DNA from 2 places in the Solibacillus silvestris genome. Region 2 is predicted to be linked to the other one. Evidence: riboswitches for the same ligand, from Rfam matches in the RefSeq annotation. Region 2 holds a riboswitch; the other holds the start of a gene.
The links. A riboswitch is a leader RNA that binds a small molecule or an ion and turns the genes downstream of it on or off. The one in region 2 is predicted to bind glycine.
Positions count from the first base shown of each region.

Region 1: linked by a shared signal. The riboswitch ahead of ACTHOQ_RS00120 (amino acid permease) and the one ahead of gcvT (glycine cleavage system aminomethyltransferase GcvT) in region 2 are both predicted to bind glycine.

Region 1 is NZ_JBQCJW010000001.1:21,588-30,993, reverse strand. It holds gene pgeF (peptidoglycan editing factor PgeF) at 1-488, opposite strand, end outside; gene ACTHOQ_RS00150 (ATPase) at 578-1,006, shown strand; gene ACTHOQ_RS00145 (reverse transcriptase-like protein) at 990-1,658, shown strand; gene ACTHOQ_RS00140 (DNA primase) at 1,887-2,189, shown strand; gene aspA (aspartate ammonia-lyase) at 2,244-3,659, opposite strand; gene ACTHOQ_RS00130 (GNAT family N-acetyltransferase) at 3,893-4,648, shown strand; gene ACTHOQ_RS00125 (dehydrogenase) at 4,810-5,316, shown strand; glycine riboswitch at 5,686-5,764, shown strand; gene ACTHOQ_RS00120 (amino acid permease) at 5,917-7,254, shown strand; gene ACTHOQ_RS00115 (hypothetical protein) at 7,367-7,540, opposite strand; gene ACTHOQ_RS00110 (MFS transporter) at 7,537-8,745, opposite strand; gene ACTHOQ_RS00105 (helix-turn-helix domain-containing protein) at 8,757-9,406, opposite strand, start outside.
Region 2 is NZ_JBQCJW010000037.1:8,627-18,032, forward strand. It holds gene ACTHOQ_RS16400 (prepilin-type N-terminal cleavage/methylation domain-containing protein) at 1-338, shown strand, start outside; gene ACTHOQ_RS16405 (pilus assembly FimT family protein) at 247-540, shown strand; gene comGF (competence type IV pilus minor pilin ComGF) at 537-989, shown strand; gene ACTHOQ_RS16415 (shikimate kinase) at 1,437-1,949, shown strand; glycine riboswitch at 2,078-2,170, shown strand; glycine riboswitch at 2,174-2,277, shown strand; gene gcvT (glycine cleavage system aminomethyltransferase GcvT) at 2,442-3,545, shown strand; gene gcvPA (aminomethyl-transferring glycine dehydrogenase subunit GcvPA) at 3,569-4,915, shown strand; gene gcvPB (aminomethyl-transferring glycine dehydrogenase subunit GcvPB) at 4,908-6,389, shown strand; gene ACTHOQ_RS16435 (rhodanese-like domain-containing protein) at 6,523-6,906, opposite strand; gene lipM (octanoyltransferase LipM) at 7,003-7,839, shown strand; partial or broken gene ACTHOQ_RS16445 (vitamin B12-dependent ribonucleotide reductase) at 8,103-9,406, shown strand, end outside.

The sequences.
Region 1 (9,406 bases), on a different contig from region 2:
GCAGGCCCGATTATCACTTTCACATGGTGTAAATCACAATTTTCCGCCTGTTTTAAATGCTGAAATAATTTTAAAGAAATTTCTTTTACCGTTCCTTGCCAGCCAGAGTGGACAGCACCGATTACATCCGATTTTTCGCTGTAAAAGAGCACAGGGACGCAATCTGCTGTAAAACTGGAGATGACAATATTCGGTTCGTACGTATACAATGCATCCGTATTTGCAATGGCTGTCGATTTGTCTGTTGCCCCTTTTCCGATATCGGATTTTTCTACACGGAAAAAGTTGGCGCTATGTGTTTGATTTGCACAAACAAAATTCGAAAGATCTGCCTGTAAAAGTGCGGCAAGTTGTTGACGGTTTTCTATAATATGTGCTTCGTTTTTACAGACATGCAACGCCATATTATTTTCCTCGCCAAATGAGTCATCCTTCAATGTCACGCCAATTAGCCGTTTTTCATTATTTTCGTAAAATTTTATATTCATTTTATCACCCATTGTAATATACCCGTTTGAGCGGTTTTTGTATAGAGAAAGCCGATTTGGTATAATTATGAAAAATGGGGGGCAGCATGATGAAAAGTTGGCAAATTATTTTTTCGGGCTTTTTGCCTTATGTTGTGGCTGTGTTTGTTTTTATTAGCTATACATTTCCTTATGCAAATGAATCGATGACGTTCGGTGCAGCTGTCACAGTTGTTTTATATGTTCTGCCAGCCTATTGTTTTGTGATTGTGCCGTGGTATTATTTGTTGTATATGGTGCGCAAACATTTTAATAAGCGAGCTTTTTTCTTAGCGAGTCTCCTTTTTTGCGTAGTACAGCCGATAATCATCTCGATTTTCCTCAAAGTGAAAATTGGCGGCGCTGAATTTTGGCTTTTCGTTTCGCCGCCGTTAATAATAGGAATACTTATATTTACACTATGTATTAACAGATTCTTTAAAGCGAATACAGAACATGTGACAAATGGAAGGGGAGAGGCTATTGAAGCTAATGATTGAATGGCAATATATCACACCTGCAAAACAGGAAATCACATGGAGAAGTGAAGCGATGCCTGCTGCCCATGTGTATACAATCGTCGAGGATTTGCAAAAAACCGGGCGTCTGAAATCCGTTGTTTTAACAGATGAGCATGAAAGTACATGGACATTCAAAGAATTGAAAAAGTATTTAAAAGAGCTTGAAACCGAGCCTTCTGAAGTAAAGGTATATTTTGACGGCGGTTTCAATCGTGAGGAAAAGCTAGCTGGCTTAGGTGTTGTCATCTACTATAAGCAAAACGGAAAAAATTGCCGATTGCGCACAAACCGATTAGCTGAATATTTGATGTCAAACAATGAAGCGGAATATGCGGCCCTGAATCTCGCAATCGAGCAACTTGAAGAAATGGGTGTGCATCATCAAACGGTTGCGATCTTCGGCGATTCCCAAGTCGTTATTAATGAAATGAACGGAGAATGGGCTGTAACTGATACAACGCTGTCAGCATGGGCGGATAAAATCGATGCAAAACTGCAAAGGCTCGGAATTCGTCCGCAATACGAGTTTATCGATCGTAAACTAAATGCGGAAGCCGATCAATTGGCAACTCAAGCATTGCAGCATATTGATATTCATGCGGATGTAGATGTGCAAAAAGGGAAAGGGTAATTTTATCTTCAATATGCTTATACAGTTTTACAATAAAACTAGCCCTTTTTTCATCTTGTATCATTCCGCTCATTTAGTAAAGTGGTATTAGCGATGGAAAAGAGGAAGCGAAATGGGTATTTGGATAGTCATTTTATTAATAGCCGCCATAGCGCTTATGTTATTCCAGGCCGAGTTAATGTACATACGCGCGGAAAAGATAAAAAAGCGAAAGAGGGGGGATAATTCATGATTCGTTCTGTTGGAGCCGGAAGCACAGGCTTGCAAAATCAAACACGTCGCAAAACACAGCAGGAGCAAACAATCCCCTTTCCTAAAATCGGGGACTCCGGAAATGTGGGGCTATCACAAGAAGAATTGCGCAGTGGGCAGTCTGAAATAGCTCAATTGATGGTCGGTGTTAAACCGAAAAAGCAGTTGAAATCCATTTTTGATGAAAACAATGACGTCGTGAAGCAAAATGCAGATGGCGACAGATTGGAAGTAAGTAAACGCGCCATTTCGCTGGCAAAGGAAATTCTGTTTGCTTAAATAAAGAAGCTCCGATGAGAAGTCAATTTCCCATGGGAGCTTTTTTTCAATCCATTATTTTTTTTCCAATGCACGTTCGCCTGCAATACCTGGCTGTGTTAATTCGAACGGGTTTAATATAATATCCAATTGCTCTACAGTAAAGAAGTTGTATTCAAGGCAAAGTTCACGTACAGATTTTCCGCTATGAAGTGCTTCACGGGCAATCTGGCTTGAGCGCTCGTAGCCTAAATGAGGTGCCAAAGCTGTTACTACACCTATTGAACGCTCTACAAAATCATGTAAACGCGCTTCATTCGCTTCGATATGGTCCAAGCAGTATTTTGTGAATACAGTAAAGCCGTTCGTCATAATTTCAATTGATTGCAATAAGTTGAACACTAAAACAGGCTCCATAACATTCAGTTCGAATTGACCTGCTTCAGATGCAAGGGAAATCGTCACATCATTGCCGATTACTTGGAACGCGATCTGGTTAATCAATTCCGGCATAACAGGATTCACTTTCCCTGGCATAATCGATGAACCAGGTTGGCGCTCAGGTAAACGGATTTCTGCAAAACCTGCTTTCGGCCCTGAAGCCATTAAGCGTAGATCATTACAAATTTTCGACATATTCATCATGGCGATTTTTAACATGGATGATACTTCAGCATATGTATCCGTATTTTGTGTACCATCGATTAAATTATCCACTTTCACGAACGGGAAACCACTATAAGCGGCAATATTTTCTACTGCCAATTTCATATACTCCGGGTCCGCATTTAAGCCTGTACCAATAGCTGTTGCCCCAATGTTGATTTGAAGCATCGTTTGCTGCGCTTTTTTAATGCGTGCGATATCACGCGCCACCACTGCAGCGTATGCGCCAAATTCTTGGCCTAATCGAACCGGAACCGCATCTTGTAAATGTGTGCGCCCCATTTTAACAATCGAATCGAATTCCACTGATTTTTGGATGAAGCTATCACGCATGACTTCCATCGCCATAATCAAATTGTCCAAAGTTGTCACTGTTGCGATATGGATAGCCGATGGGAAGGCATCATTTGTTGATTGGGCCATATTAACATGGCTGTTAGGACTAATGATTGAATAAGTACCTTTTTCTTCCCCTAAAATTTCTAATGCGCGATTTGCGATGACTTCGTTGGCATTCATATTCATGGAAGTGCCGGCGCCGCCTTGAATCGGGTCTACAACGAATTGATCGTGTAAATGCCCTTTAATAATGTCGTCAGATGCTTGCGCAATTGCATTGGCAATTGTTTGATCCAATTTGCCGATTGCTGCATTTGCAAGTGCTGAACTTTTTTTCACGATGGCAAATGCACGGATTAATTCTGGGTGCATTGTCATTTTAGTGATTGGGAAGTTTTCTAATGCACGAGTTGTTTGAACGCCGTAATATACGTCCTTTGGAATTTCCAATGTGCCTAAAAAGTCTTTTTCAATACGTGTACTCATTTGTACGAACCCTCCAAGAGAATTGTGTAATAGTTGGATAAACAACTACATTATACGCTAAATTATCATAAAAGCGTACTTGCTGAATTATTAGATTATTTGACGTATTCATGAAAATCGAATTAATGGATATTTGCGCTGTTTCTACAATGCGCCACAGTCGAAGCTTTGTATAATTGTGCTATGATGAGAGGGGAATAATTATATATAAAGTCCGAAAGTGAGGTTACGACGTGAATTTTTCATTTCAAGACATTCATATTTTCGCGGAAATCGAAAAAGAAACGGAGCTTTTTAAGCATTATAAACTCGATGAAATAAAAGATAGGTATGATAGCAATTTTGTATATTTCAGAAGATTGCCTACGCTGCAGGAATTGAAAGAGACACAGTTTTATTTAACGAAGTTCCAGCGATCAAGAAGGCAAAAATTTTTAAAGTTCGTCTTTCCACAAGACGTGGAACTCCCTTTTTATATTCGCCAATATTTTTCGTCGCAGCAGTTTAATATTGGAATTTTGGAAATGTATGCGATCCAGCCAAATGTATTTACGAAAGAAAGAATTCATCCTTCTGTAAAAATCGAACCTGTTACAGCACGTACAATCGATTCCTATTTAGCTTTGCAATATGAAGAAGATCTACAATGGGGAGAAAGCTATGCGAACGGAAAGCGTGCCATGTTGAAAAGGGACTTTGAGCAGCACCGCAAACAGCAATTTATCGCATTGATCGATGAACGGGTTGTTGGTATTGTCGATGTCATTGAATCACAAAAAACTGCAGAAATCGATAACTTTTTCGTAAGTCCGCAATTTCAGCGTCAAGGGATCGGCACAACGATGCAACAATATATTATGGAAAACTATGAGCGGAAGGTGATTATTTTAGTAGCGGATGGAAAGGATACGCCTAGGGAAATGTATACAAAACAAGGATATACTTATATTGGAAAACAATATAACGCACTTAAAATGAATTTTGATTGAAAAACTGTCCTAAACAATATATTTTTGCGCAATAATATTGAATTTCGTAACTTTTGTTTCTTTCATACGACTAATGTATGAAAGAAACGAGGTGAATTACATTGAAAAAATGGTTTCCTTATATAGTTGTTAGCATAATATTTTTACTTGCAGCGTGTAATATGAATGAACAGACAAATTCGTCAGAACCTGTTGACCAAGAACAAACAGACAATAAAGAAAATGAAAATGATGATCAAGGCGGAACGAAAAGCAATGAAGTTCAATATGAATTATTGTTTCAATTAGATTCGATTCCCCCAGAAGTCGGTACAAGCATTTCAATCGTGCAAGACGAGAAGCTTTATACAGCATGGGCGGAAATTTTCGGATTTGACTCTGTTCCGGCAATCGATTTTGAAACAGAGGAAGCTCTTTTCGTCACAGCATATTCGGATGGCTGCGGAAGAGAGCTTGAATATATTGATAAAGAAGAGGAAACGCTGATCATCAAGTTAAATTATCATGAAAATATTCGAAAAAAGGACGAAATTGCGTGTACAGACATAGCCTTGCCGAACACATATGTTGTGAAAATGGAAAAAACGGATACGAAACAAGGAAAGCTGATTGATATTAATCGCACATCGTATGAAGATGATTCAATTGTTCAGGATAAGCTGCAATAAAAATCAGAAAGCGTGAACTGCGCGTAAATACAGTTTCAAACAATACGAGGAGCTACCAATTCCTTCATAATAAATAAGTATTGAATATTACACTGAAAATGATAGATTCATTATTTTCGGTGTAATATTTTTTTAGCGGAAATTTTCTGTAATAGGGATGCATAATAGTGGAAATATAGGCAAATTGCTAGTCATTTGTAGATTTGCATTTTAAGAGCATTGTATCGGATGACAATAATTGATAGTATTAGTTATCGTACAATAATAGTATTGAACGCGATCTATAGGAAGTTGGAAGATGCCGACAACTTATGGGCAAATAATTGCATATATATCAAGCGAAGATCGTCGTGGATGACACTACTGACGGGAGCAGTTTCTGGAGAGAGCGCGTATAACGCGTCGCCGAAGGGTTCATAATCTCAGGCAAAAGGACAGAAGAGTAATGAGAGACGTTATTATTCTTATTTAACAGGGCTGATATTTTTATCGGCCCCTTTTTTATTTTCAGAAAATTCGATTGATGGACCGCGTTGTTTTACTTATTATTTTGCGCTGCGAATAAGCAGACAAAATATTTATCCTTTGGAGGGAATCGTTTTGGAACAACATGAATTGAAGCGCGATCTTAAAAATCGTCATGTTCAATTAATCGCGATTGGAGGAACAATCGGAACGGGGTTATTTTTAGGCTCGGGAAAAGCGATTTCACTTGCAGGGCCATCTATTATTTTTGCGTATTTAATCGTTGGAACTGCACTGTTTTTCGTTATGCGTGCACTTGGTGAATTGCTTTTGTCAAAAGGCGGCTATTCATCGTTCACGGAGTTTGCGACAGAATATTTGGGAGATTGGGCAGGCTATGTGACAGGGTGGACGTATTGGTTTTGCTGGATTATGACCGCTATGGCGGATATTATTGCGGTCGGGATGTATACGCAATATTGGTTTAATATTCCGCAATGGGTGCCGGCAATTGCATGCTTAGTCGGTCTTCTGGCACTGAATTTGCTGACTGTAAAATTATTTGGTGAATTGGAGTTCTGGTTTGCCCTTATTAAAATTATTACGATTGTCGCTCTCATTGCAATCGGCATCGTCTTGTTGATCATCGGTTTTGAAACAGAAACAGGGAAGGTTGCCGTAGCGAATCTTTGGGAGCACGGCGGATTGTTTCCGAATGGCGCATTTGGCTTTTTAATGGCATTCCAAATGGTTGTATTTGCTTTTGTCGGTGTGGAGCTTGTCGGTGTATCGGCAGCGGAAACGGCCAATCCCCAAAAGAATATACCATCAGCCATCAATAAAATACCAATTCGCATTTTATTGTTTTATGTTGGGGCGTTATTTGTCATTTTAACGATCAACCCTTGGAATACGCTAAGTGCAGCGAGCTCGCCGTTTGTGCAGGTTTTTGCGTTGGTGGGAATACCGATTGCAGCGGGTTTGATCAACTTTGTTGTGCTGACATCGGCAGCGTCTGCGGGAAATAGCGGGATGTTCTCGACAAGTCGTATGTTGTTTAGCTTAGGAAACAATAAGCAAGCACCAGCACCATTCAGCCGATTGAATAAAAATGCCGTACCGCAAAATGGCTTGCTCTTTTCGGCGGTAGTTGTGTCGATCGGGGCATTGCTTAGTTATTTCATGCCTGATGATGCGTTTAATATTGTCACGACGATTAGTGCAATATGCTTTATTTGGGTATGGAGCATCATTTTAATTTCACATATTGTCTATAAAAAGCGTCACCCGCAATTGCACGCAAAATCGATTTTCAAGGCACCGCTGACACCGTTTATCAATTATGCAATATTGGCGTTCTTTGTGTTTTTATTAGTCATTATGGGTGTTTCGGAATATACTAGAACATCTTTAATGCTTACTCCGTTATGGTTTGTTTTATTGTTCATTTTATACGCAATTCGAAAAAAATAGGGAAAAGAATCCGGGCTTCCATAGAAGAGGCCCGGATTGTTCTTTTCGATGCTTTTTCAATTTAGGCTTACCTGTATTTGCATAATGGGGGTTAATTGCTTCATAATGCCATTTACTGCAGTTTACCTAATAGATGCTTCCTTGCTTCCATATATATTTTGTCATCGCAAGCATCGCATGAAAACTTCCCGCGCATATTCCGTTTGAACTTTTGATATTTCTTCGTGCCCTCTTTTAAAAGGAAAGGCTTTTTGCAGCAAAAACAAGTCGTTTCATATGTGATCATTTTATCTCCTCCTGAACGAAAAGAAATTTATTTTTCAATAAATGAACATAAACGAAGCAAGCAATCAATACACCGATAAAAGCGAATAAACTAGTAACAAGCCGGATTGAAAACATTTCCGCCAACAAGCCGATAATCAATGTTAAAGAAATTTGCATTATACTTTCGATTAGGCTGAGCGAACTGCTGAAACGCCCCATCAACTTTGCAGGAATTGTTTGCTGATAAAATGTTGCATATCCTGCATTGCTGAATGCCATGAACAACCCGAGCAGTATAAAGGCTCCAACAGCAATGAGCAGATTTTGCGAAAAATAAAAAGTGAAATAACAAATGAGAGTGAATGTAAACCCTGCTCCAATATACGAAGCCAATGAAAATTTATGTACAAATTTCGCGGCCAAAAAACCGCCGACAATAGCGCCGATTCCTGTCATCCCAACGATGATGCCATATGCAGTATCGGAAACGTTATGGAAATCCTTTAAAAAAGACATTTCCTGAGAATCGAGCGAATAGCAAATCATGAGCGCGATGGAATAGAACATGAAAAATTGCAGCATTGCTTTTTTTTCGCGAATGAACTGCCAAACGAGATAAAAATCATCAAGTATAATGGCAGGTGTAAGCATTTTGGACTGGCTGTCTTCTTTTTGCTGCACATTCGGCAATAAATACATCATCGATGCACTGAGAAGCAGCATGCAGCCATTCGTCCACATCGCGGCGGCCGTATTGCTGAAGGCGATAATTGCCCCGCTTAAAGCAGGTCCGATCATAAAACTCCCCGAGCCTAACATGCTATTAATCGCATTGAAGCGCAAGCGATTCTTTTGCTCGACAATTTTTGCGATCATATATGTGCCGCTCGGATTTGAAAAGCTCGTCGTAATATTGGCCAGAAAAATGAAACAATAAATCATCCAAATATCCGTAAGAAAGGGCATTGTAAAAACGATCAAAGCACGAAATAAATCGCCGCCAATCAAAATGAATCTTTTGTTTGACCGGTCCACGATGGAACCAGCGAAAAAACTGCAAATGATGCGAGCGATGGGGCCTATTATATAAATGCCTGCAACAGCTGCGGGTGACTGTGTTAAATGCCAGACAGACAGATTAAGCGCAATCAAATAAATCCAGCTGCCTAATCGGGAAATGCCGAATCCAAACCATAAATAAAAATAATCCTTCTTCAGCTCCATATGCTTCCTCCTTAACGGCTCATACGCTGCCGTATGTTTTCACTTGCACCGAGTGCCAGCTTATAGCATTGGCTCGCTTGCTTATAGGCGTTCAAATGTTCATAAAATCGTCCCCATAGCGGTGCATAAAAAATTGTCAATGCATAATATTGCTGGTCATTAAAATGGGGGAAAACCGTCTCTTCAAGCTCCTTTAGCCGTCTGATTGAATGGCCCTCTTCCAAAGCGTATTGAAGAAGCCGCCGCTGGTAAATATGGTGCAGCACTGAAAATGCAGATTCATCATAGCGTGAGAGTAACTTGTTTAATTGGGCGGAATCGTTTTGCTGATAGCAAGTGCGCATCCAGTTAATAACAGAATGCAAATCTTCATCATATTGGTTGGCGATTTTATAATGCTCGCTTGCCCTTTGAAATGATTGTTGGCACTCATAGCAATACGCAATATTATTATGCAGTGAACTCCATTGCAGCGGCGATTGGATTGAAGGTACATTTGCTAGCAAGTCAAGTCCCGCTTCGAATTCCCGCAATGCTTCACGAAAGCGGTGCAAATCATTGTAGATGACGCCTTTCATCGAATAGAGCTTAAGTTGAAACAATGGCTTGAACTGATGTTTGAAAAAATGGTTTGCCAAGTCAATATGGTGAAGCGCCTTTT
Region 2 (9,406 bases):
ATAGCTTTCAAGTCGTAAATTGTAATCGCATCATAATAAAGGAACGCAATCAGCCTGTACATTTGTATGACCAACGTTTACCCCGCCATGTTGAATTATTTTTGTCGACGCCCGGCTCTAGCCTCATCTTTAATACGAGAGGAAATGTTCAGGCATTCGGCAGGCTAACCTATCATTTCGAAAATGTGAGCTATCAGTACTCGATTAATATCGGGAAAGGAAGAATTTTGGATAAGGAGGTTTTTCATGGGGCAACAGGGCATAACACTTGTGGAAACATTGTTAGCGGTCGTCATTTTATTTTTTCTCTCTTCGACGATCATTCCCCTCACGTATAATATGAAGCAGCAAATCGCGGTTCAAAAAGTGCAAGCACATGCAGCGGAGGCCGCTTTCATCGGTGCGCTGAAATATGCGAGATATGGAGAATATTCGGGAATACAGCAAATTGATGATACTCTGTTCAGTTGGGTTTATGATGGCAGCCATATTTGTGTCATGTTTGAAGCAGATGGGCTGGAAGAGGAGCTATGCGTATGATCAGAAGCAGATTGAACGAGAGAGGATTTACATTATTGGAAAGTCTGTTTCAATTAGCCGTCTTCTTTTTATTCGCTTCGATCAGTCTTCTTATCTTCGTCTGGGTGCGGGATATTCAGCAATTACAACAAATGAACGATGATGTGAATTGGGAATTTTTCATTTATGATTTGCATCAATATAATATGAACTCGGCATCCGGAAAAATATTGGATTCAAACAAATTGCAACTTGAAATTTTGAATGATCCAAGTGATCGGCTATTTATATTTGATAAATCAGAGCACCATTTACGGAAAAGATCGAATAAAGGCGGGAATGAAATAATGCTGCCGCATGTTCGCAATTGGCATTTACATGTTGCAGGACATGAAATAAATATGAAAGTGGTGATGCAGGATGGAACCGAGCGACAAAGAGCGCTCGTCTTACCAATGGCTCCGGAATGAAAGAGGCGCGTTATTTTTATTGGCCGTACTGTTATTATTTATTGTTACGGGGGCTGCAATTTTATATACGAATGCATTTTTTGCCCAACTAAAAATTTATAATTCGTTGGAATCTATTTACGTTCGTGCTACGATAAACATACTAAATACTCATTGAAGTTCAACTCTTTTCAGTAGAGGGCACCTATTCCGATAGACGGGAAAGTGAATGCAAGTATTCCTCTCTATTAGCAATAGTACAAGCATTTATTGAAAAGAAGTGAAAGCCCCGGTAATATGACGAATTTGGGCATGTATTCCGATAAAGGAAGACAGCTGTTGTCGAATGATGCGGCAACAGTTGTCTGACCCACGGCTTGAGGTCCTGAACACAAAGCCAAATTCGGCTGCAATTACACGGAAGATGGTATGAATTGAGTAGCTCGTAATTAGAAGAAGGTGAACAGCATGCGAAAAATATATTTAGTTGGATTTATGGGATGCGGAAAGAGTGCGATTGGTAGACGTTTAAGTTATTTCTTGAAAATGCCTTATTACGATATGGACCATGAAATTGTCCGGCAGCAAGGAATGACGATTCCAGAAATTTTCGAGAAATACGGAGAAGCGCATTTCCGGGAAATCGAGACGGATTTTTTAAAAAGTTTCCGTGATGAAGCATGCATTATCGCAACAGGTGGTGGAGTGGCAGTTAACGAAGAGAACCGTAAAATTATGCGTCATACAGGCCTTGTTTTTTTTCTGGATGCAAAATTTGAGGACATTTATATGCGCATCCGCAATGACAAAAACCGCCCCATTGTACAGAAATCTACAGAAGAGGAGTTAGAAGAGCTGTATTACTATCGCAGAAAGTTTTATAGGGAAGCAGGCCATATACAAGTGCTTACGGCAAGTAGAACGTTAAGGCAAATTGTCGAATATATTGCTTTCCAAGTAAACAGACTGAAAGGCGAATGATTTCTATTATTTCTTTGATATAATTCGTGTTTTAACTAAAAACAAAAAAAGATTGCGTTTTCAATGTGTTCAATGTTAGGATATTGCTAAGAGTTAAGTTATAAATTTAGTTAAAGAAACTGACGCGGATGATGGTACGGGGAGAGAACGTGAAGTCACGTCGCCGAAGGAGCAAATAGCGCAGCTATGAATCTCTCAGGCAAAAAGACTCGTATTGGACGCAACTCTGGAGAGCGCTGCATGGAATTTATTGCAGCCACCAACGGGGAAAGCCTAAAATGTGATAGATAATCAAACTTAGGTGTAACTTTCAGGTGCAAGGACAGAGAATCTCGGAAAAGGGATTCGTCTGTCTTTTTTTATGGAGAAGAAAGCAGTTGCTTTCTGAAAAGTCTATAAAAAAGGCAGTGTTTCGCGTTATATTTATGCAAAATACAGTTCCCTTTTCAAATGATCGGTCTACAATCATACATACTTAAGGAGGACATGAACATGGCAAATGAATTAAAACGTACACCACTTTTTGATGAATATGCAAAATATGGTGGGAAAACAATCGATTTTGGTGGTTGGGAATTACCGGTGCAATTTTCTTCAATCAAGGAAGAACATGATGCAGTGCGAAACCGAGCTGGCCTTTTTGATGTTTCCCATATGGGCGAAATTTTTGTGGAAGGACCGGATGCGCTTTCGTATTTACAAAAGATGCTTTCAAATGATATTTCCAAAATTGCAATTGGCGGTGCGCAATATAGCGCATTATGCTATGAAAGCGGCGGTGTTGTAGACGATTTATTAACATATCGTTTAGCGGATGACCGTTATTTGCTTTGTGTGAATGCGGCTAATATTGAAAAAGACTTTGAATGGCTGCAGCAGCATCTAGAAGGTGATGTGAAAATTACCAATGCTTCAGATGAATATGCCCAAATCGCACTGCAAGGCCCTTTGTCGCAGGAAGTGTTACAGAAGCTGACATCTATGGATTTGGCGACAATTAAATATTTCAAATTCCAAGATAATGTAGATGTAGGCGGACATTCCGTGCTTGTATCCCGCTCAGGCTATACAGGTGAAGACGGTTTTGAAATTTACGGCACACCACAGGCGATTGTTGACCTTTGGAACAAAATTTTAGAAGCCGGAAAAGACAAGGGAGTTGTAGCAGCCGGTTTAGGTGCTCGCGATACATTGCGCTTTGAAGCATGCTTACCATTATATGGTCAAGAACTATCAAAAGATATATCTCCGCTCGAAGCTGGAATTGGCTTTGCGGTGAAACTGGCAAAAGACCCGCAATTTATCGGGCAGCAAGCTTTAATTGAACAAAAAGAAAAGGGACTTTCACGTAAATCAGTCGGCATTGAAATGATCGACAAAGGAATTCCGCGTCATGGCTATAAAGTATTCAAAGATGGCGTAGAAATTGGCGAAGTTACAACAGGTACGCAATCGCCGATGACAAAACGCAATATCGGTTTAGCGTTAATTGACGCAAAATTCGCGGAAGTTGGAATTGAAGTAGAAATTGAAGTTCGCAAAAATAAAGCGAAAGCAGCAATCGTGGAAACACCATTTTATAAACGCAGTAAATAAAAATTTTGAAAAGAGGGTTAACAATGAAACATCGTTATTTACCTATGACGGAACAAGACAAGCAAGAAATGTTAGACCGTATCGGAGTTGCTACAATCGATGAGCTTTTTGCGGATATACCGGAAAAAGTTCGCTTCCAAGGGAATTATAAAATCAAAGAAGCAAAATCTGAAGCAGCGTTAATGAAAGAATTGTCTCAAATGGCGGCTAAAAATAAAGATACAGCAAGCAATGTATCGTTTTTAGGTGCGGGTGTCTACAATCACTACAAGCCGGTTATTGTCGATCATGTCATATCGCGCTCAGAGTTTTATACAGCATACACACCTTACCAGCCCGAAATTTCGCAAGGTGAGCTGCAGGCGATTTTTGAGTTCCAAACGATGATTGCGGAGCTGACAGGGATGGATATCGCCAACTCGTCCATGTACGATGGCGGTACAGCGTTGGCAGAGGCAGGAATGCTCGCTGCGGGCCATACACGTCGCAATAAATTATTGATTTCTGGGGCAGTACATCCAGAATATAAAGATGTTGTCGCAATGTATGCATATGGCCAATCAATTGAAGTTGTAACAATCCCGGCTAAAGATGGTGTGACGGATATCGATGCATTAAAAGGGTTGATTGATGACCAAACAGCTGGTGTCATAGTGCAATATCCGAACTTCTTTGGTCAAATCGAAAACCTGCAGCCACTTGCAGATATTACACATGAAGCAAAGGGATTATTTATCGTGTCTGCCAACCCATTGGCACTTGGCGTTTTAACACCACCCGGAAAATTAGGTGCGGACATTACAGTAGGTGATGCGCAAGTATTCGGTATCGCGGAAGCGTTCGGTGGCCCACACTGCGGTTACTTCGCCGTAACGAATAAATTAATGCGTAAAGTGCCAGGTCGTTTAGTTGGAGAAACAGTAGACCAAGACGGACGCCGTGGTTATGTATTAACATTGCAAGCGCGTGAGCAGCATATTCGCCGTGATAAAGCGACATCGAATATTTGCTCCAACCAAGCATTGCTTGCACTTGCCTCATCTGTTGCAATGACGGCTCTCGGAAAACAGGGGATGCAGGAAATGGCGAAACAAAATATCGTGAAAACACGATTTGCAAAAAATGCATTTGAAGCAGCTGGTTTTGAAGTTGTTTATCAAGGGGCGCACTTCAATGAAATCGTCGTTAATGCGAGACATAATGTAACACAGTTAAACAAAGCATTAATCGAAAAAGGTATTATTGGCGGTTTTGATTTAGGTCGTGTTTATCCGGAATTAGAAAATCATGCACTAATTGCTGTTACGGAAATTCGTACAAAGGAAGAAATCGAGCAATTAGTTGCAGAAATGGGGGCTTACAATGCATAACGAAAACCAATCACTCATTTTCGAAATTACAAAGCCAGGTCGTATCGGCTACAATCTAGAGGCTCTTGATGTACCTGACTTTGATCTTGAAGAGCTCTTGCCAAAAGAATTAGTACGCCAGGAAGCAGCTGATCTGCCGGAAGTTTCGGAGTTAGATATCATGCGTCATTATACAGCACTTTCACGCCGTAACCACGGTGTAGACTCAGGTTTCTACCCGTTAGGTTCATGTACAATGAAATACAATCCGAAAATTAATGAAACTGTTGCACGTTATTCTGGTTTTGCCAATATTCACCCATTACAGGATGAGTCAACGGTACAAGGGGCAATGGAGCTGCTTTATGATTTACAAACATCACTGGAAGAAATTACAGGGATGGATGAAGTGACATTACAGCCAGCAGCAGGTGCACATGGGGAATGGACAGCGCTAATGATGATCCGTGCATTCCATGAATCAAATGGAGAAGGGCACCGCAATAAAGTAATCGTCCCTGATTCGGCACATGGTACAAACCCGGCTTCTGCAACGGTGGCTGGCTTTGAAACAATTACGATTAAATCAGGCGAGGATGGCTTAGTCGATTTAGACGATTTACGCCGTGTTGTCGGTCCCGATACAGCTGCATTAATGCTGACAAACCCGAACACATTAGGATTATTTGAAGAAAATATTATAGAAATGGCTGAAATTGTGCATAGTGTCGGAGGTAAAGTTTACTACGACGGCGCAAACTTAAATGCTGTAATGAGCAAAGCGCGTCCAGGCGACATGGGCTTTGACTGTGTTCACTTAAACTTGCATAAAACATTTACAGGTCCGCATGGTGGAGGTGGTCCAGGTTCGGGTCCAGTAGGGGTAAAAGCAGATTTAATCCCATTCTTGCCAAAGCCGGTATTGGTGAAGAAAGAAGATGGCACATTCCACTTCGATTACAACCGTCCGCAGTCGATCGGTCGCGTAAAACCATATTACGGTAACTTCGGCATTAATGTACGCGCATATACGTACATCCGTACAATGGGTCCAGATGGGTTAAAAGCAGTTACAGAATATGCAGTGTTGAATGCAAACTACATGATGCGTCGTTTAGAAGAGCATTATGATTTGCCGTATGACCGTCATTGCAAGCATGAATTCGTATTGTCAGGCCGCCGTCAAAAGAAATTGGGCGTTCGTACATTAGATATCGCAAAACGTCTGCTTGACTTCGGCTACCATCCACCAACAGTTTACTTCCCGTTGAATGTGGAAGAGGGAATTATGATTGAGCCGACAGAAACAGAATCGAAAGAAACATTGGATGCATTCTGTGATGCGATGATTCAAATTGCACAAGAAACAATCGATAATCCAGCATTGGTTCAGGAAGCTCCTCATACAACGGTAGTCAATCGTTTAGACGAAACACGCGCTGCACGTACGCCAGTGTTGCGCTATAAAAAGCAAGAAGAAGTAACGATTTCATAAAAATGATGCAAAAAAGAGGTCAGAGCTGTTTCTGACCTTTTTTCTTTGACTAAGGTTAGACTTCTTACGTGTAACAATATAATGGTAGAAACCCACAATAAAAAGCCCTCTAGCGTGTAGAGAGCTTTTATGATTAGTTTTTCGATTTTACTTTGCCTGTCCAGGTTTTGAAGCCGCCTTGCAGTTGGTAAAGTTGGCTATAGCCTTTTTTCTTTAAAGTTAATGCAGCGCGGGCGCTACGACCAGAGTTTTGGCAGTAGAGATACACTGGTAAGTCTGGACGAATTTCTTTATGACGCGTGTTGAATTGTGTCATAGGAATGTTTCGGGCACCTAAAATATGGCCGGCTTCGAATTCTTTCGGTTCGCGTAAATCGATTAATTGAGCTTTGCGATAGCCTTCAATAAATTGCTCCTGTGTTAAATTTGTTACGGCTTTTTTTAAGCGCATTGAATTGATGACTACATAAGCGACGATTACTACTAAAATTCCTAGTATCGTATATAAAATTGTCACAGCGATATTGCCCCTTTCTTTCTGTACTTCTTATTATAAGAGATGAACTAGAGATAGTCGAGCCAGTTTGTTAAAATGAATGAGTGGAGGCGAGAAATTTTGAAAAAACAATGGTATTTTATTAATTCGGGCCCATGTAGTCCAGCATATAATATGGCGTTAGACGAGGCATTGATGGATTGGCACAGTGAAGGCGAATTTCCTCCTGTCATCCGTTTTTATGAATGGAATCCTGCAACATTATCAATCGGCTATTTTCAGCAAGTACATAAAGATATTAACTTGCAGGCTGTACAGGAGCAGCAATTAGGCTTCATTCGCCGTCCTACAGGTGGACGGGCAGTTTTGCATGATCAGGAGCTGACGTATTCCGTCATCGTTTCAGAAAGCTATCCAAACATGCCTGAAACAGTGACAGAGGCATACCGTGTCATTAGTGAAGGGATTTTACAAGGCTTCCGTAAATTAGGATTGAATGCCTATTTTAGTGTGCCTGAAACAAAGGAACAATTAGATGACCTGAAAAAGCCGAAGAGCGCGGTCTGCTTTGATGCACCGAGCTGGTATGAGCTAGTTGTCGAAGGAAAAAAAGTGGCAGGCAGTGCGCAAACACGTCAAAAAGGCGTTATTTTACAGCATGGAGCCATATTATTGGATTTAAATGAAGAATTATTATTGTCGGTATTTAATTTTGATTCTGCTGAGGAAAAAGAAAGAATGCGAAAAAAATTACCTGAAAAGGCAGTGGCAATGAATCAGTTCGTCGACATTCCGTTTACAATTGAACAATGTGTGGACGCTTTTTCGAAAGGGTTTGAGGAAGCATTGAATATAGAACTAATTCCTTATGAATTAACAGAACAGCAGACACAATATGTTGAACAATTAATGCAAAAGAAATATTTGACGGATGAGTGGAATTTCAAAAAATAGATTGCGAACATTTGTTTTTGTTTTCAAGAAAAAAATTTTTATACTAGAAACGTTGATATAGATGGATTCAACAGAAAAGGAAAAAAATCAAGCCCTTGTTTGAAAAAAAGATTTATTGTAATCTTTTTTAAGTGAAATTATATAACCCAACATATAGAATGTTGTTGAACAAATAAGCACAATATATGGTATAAGTTGTGTTTAATTTACATTCGTGAAGGGAACCTTAAAATTATTAAATTATTCAAAGGGGGGCTTACGCGGTGGCAAGTGTTTTAGAACAATCCATCCAAGTCAATCAATTAAATCAAGATATTGAGCAATTTCCTCAAGTGCATCCGATAACACCGGATATGCATATTACGCATAAAGGTGTATCTCGTCTTGTAATGATTGACCGTTATTCTTTTAAAGATACGGAAAAGAAAACATTGAAACCGGGGGATTTTGTCGTTCTGACAGTGAAACAAGATCCTAAATTCCCGGCGCGCGGACTTGGAACTATTCAATCAATTCACCAGGAGAAGAAGACGGCACTCATTCAAATCGAAGAAGATTACCGTCATGTTTTGGAAGGCGAAGAGCAAACGACGGGTATTATCGAACGCTCATTGGATATTATTGAAAAGCCGCTCGAAATTTTTTATGAGCAAATTGCGAAACGGAATGCGACAGGCTTGGCTTCAGTTGAAAAAACAGAAGAAAAGCGCAAAGAATGGTTCGGGAAATTTTACGAAGAGCTTGTGTCGATGAACTTTATCCCTGCTGGCCGTGTTATTTACGGGGCAGGTTCAGAAACAGAAGTAACATTTTTTAACTGTTATGTTATGCCATTTGTTGCCGATTCCCGTGAAGGCATCAGTGATCACCGCAAGCAAGTAATGGAAATTATGAGCCGCGGCGGTGGGGTTGGTACGAACGGTTCGACACTTCGCCCGCGTAACACACTGGCGCGCGGTGTCAACGGTAAGTCAAGCGGGTCTGTAAGCTGGCTTGATGATATTGCCAAGCTGACACATCTTGTTGAGCAAGGTGGAAGTCGCAGGGGCGCTCAAATGATCATGCTGGCAGATTGGCATCCGGACATTGTGGAGTTTATCATTTCAAAAATGCAAAACCCGCGTATTCTGCGTTATTTGATCGAAAATACAGAAGATGAATCAATTATCCGCTTAGCAAAAGAAAAATTAAAATTCAAGCCTTTAACACAGCAGGAAGATGCAATGTATCAAGGCATTGTGAACTATAAAAATATTGAAGGTTTTGGCGGTTTTAACGAAGCGATTATTCGTGATGCTGAAACGAAGCTGCGTGATGGCGGGACGTATTCAGTCCATAATCCGGATTTTTTAACAGGGGCAAACATTTCGGTTACATTAACGAAAGAGTTTATGGATGCTGTAGAAAACGATGAGGAGTTTCCGTTGCGTTTCCCGGACGTAGCAAACTATACGCCAGAGCAAATGAAAGATTACAACGAAAAATGGCATGAAGTTGGCGATGTTCGCGAATGGGAGAAACTTGGTTACCCAGTGCGTACATATCGCACAATCAAAGCAAAAGAACT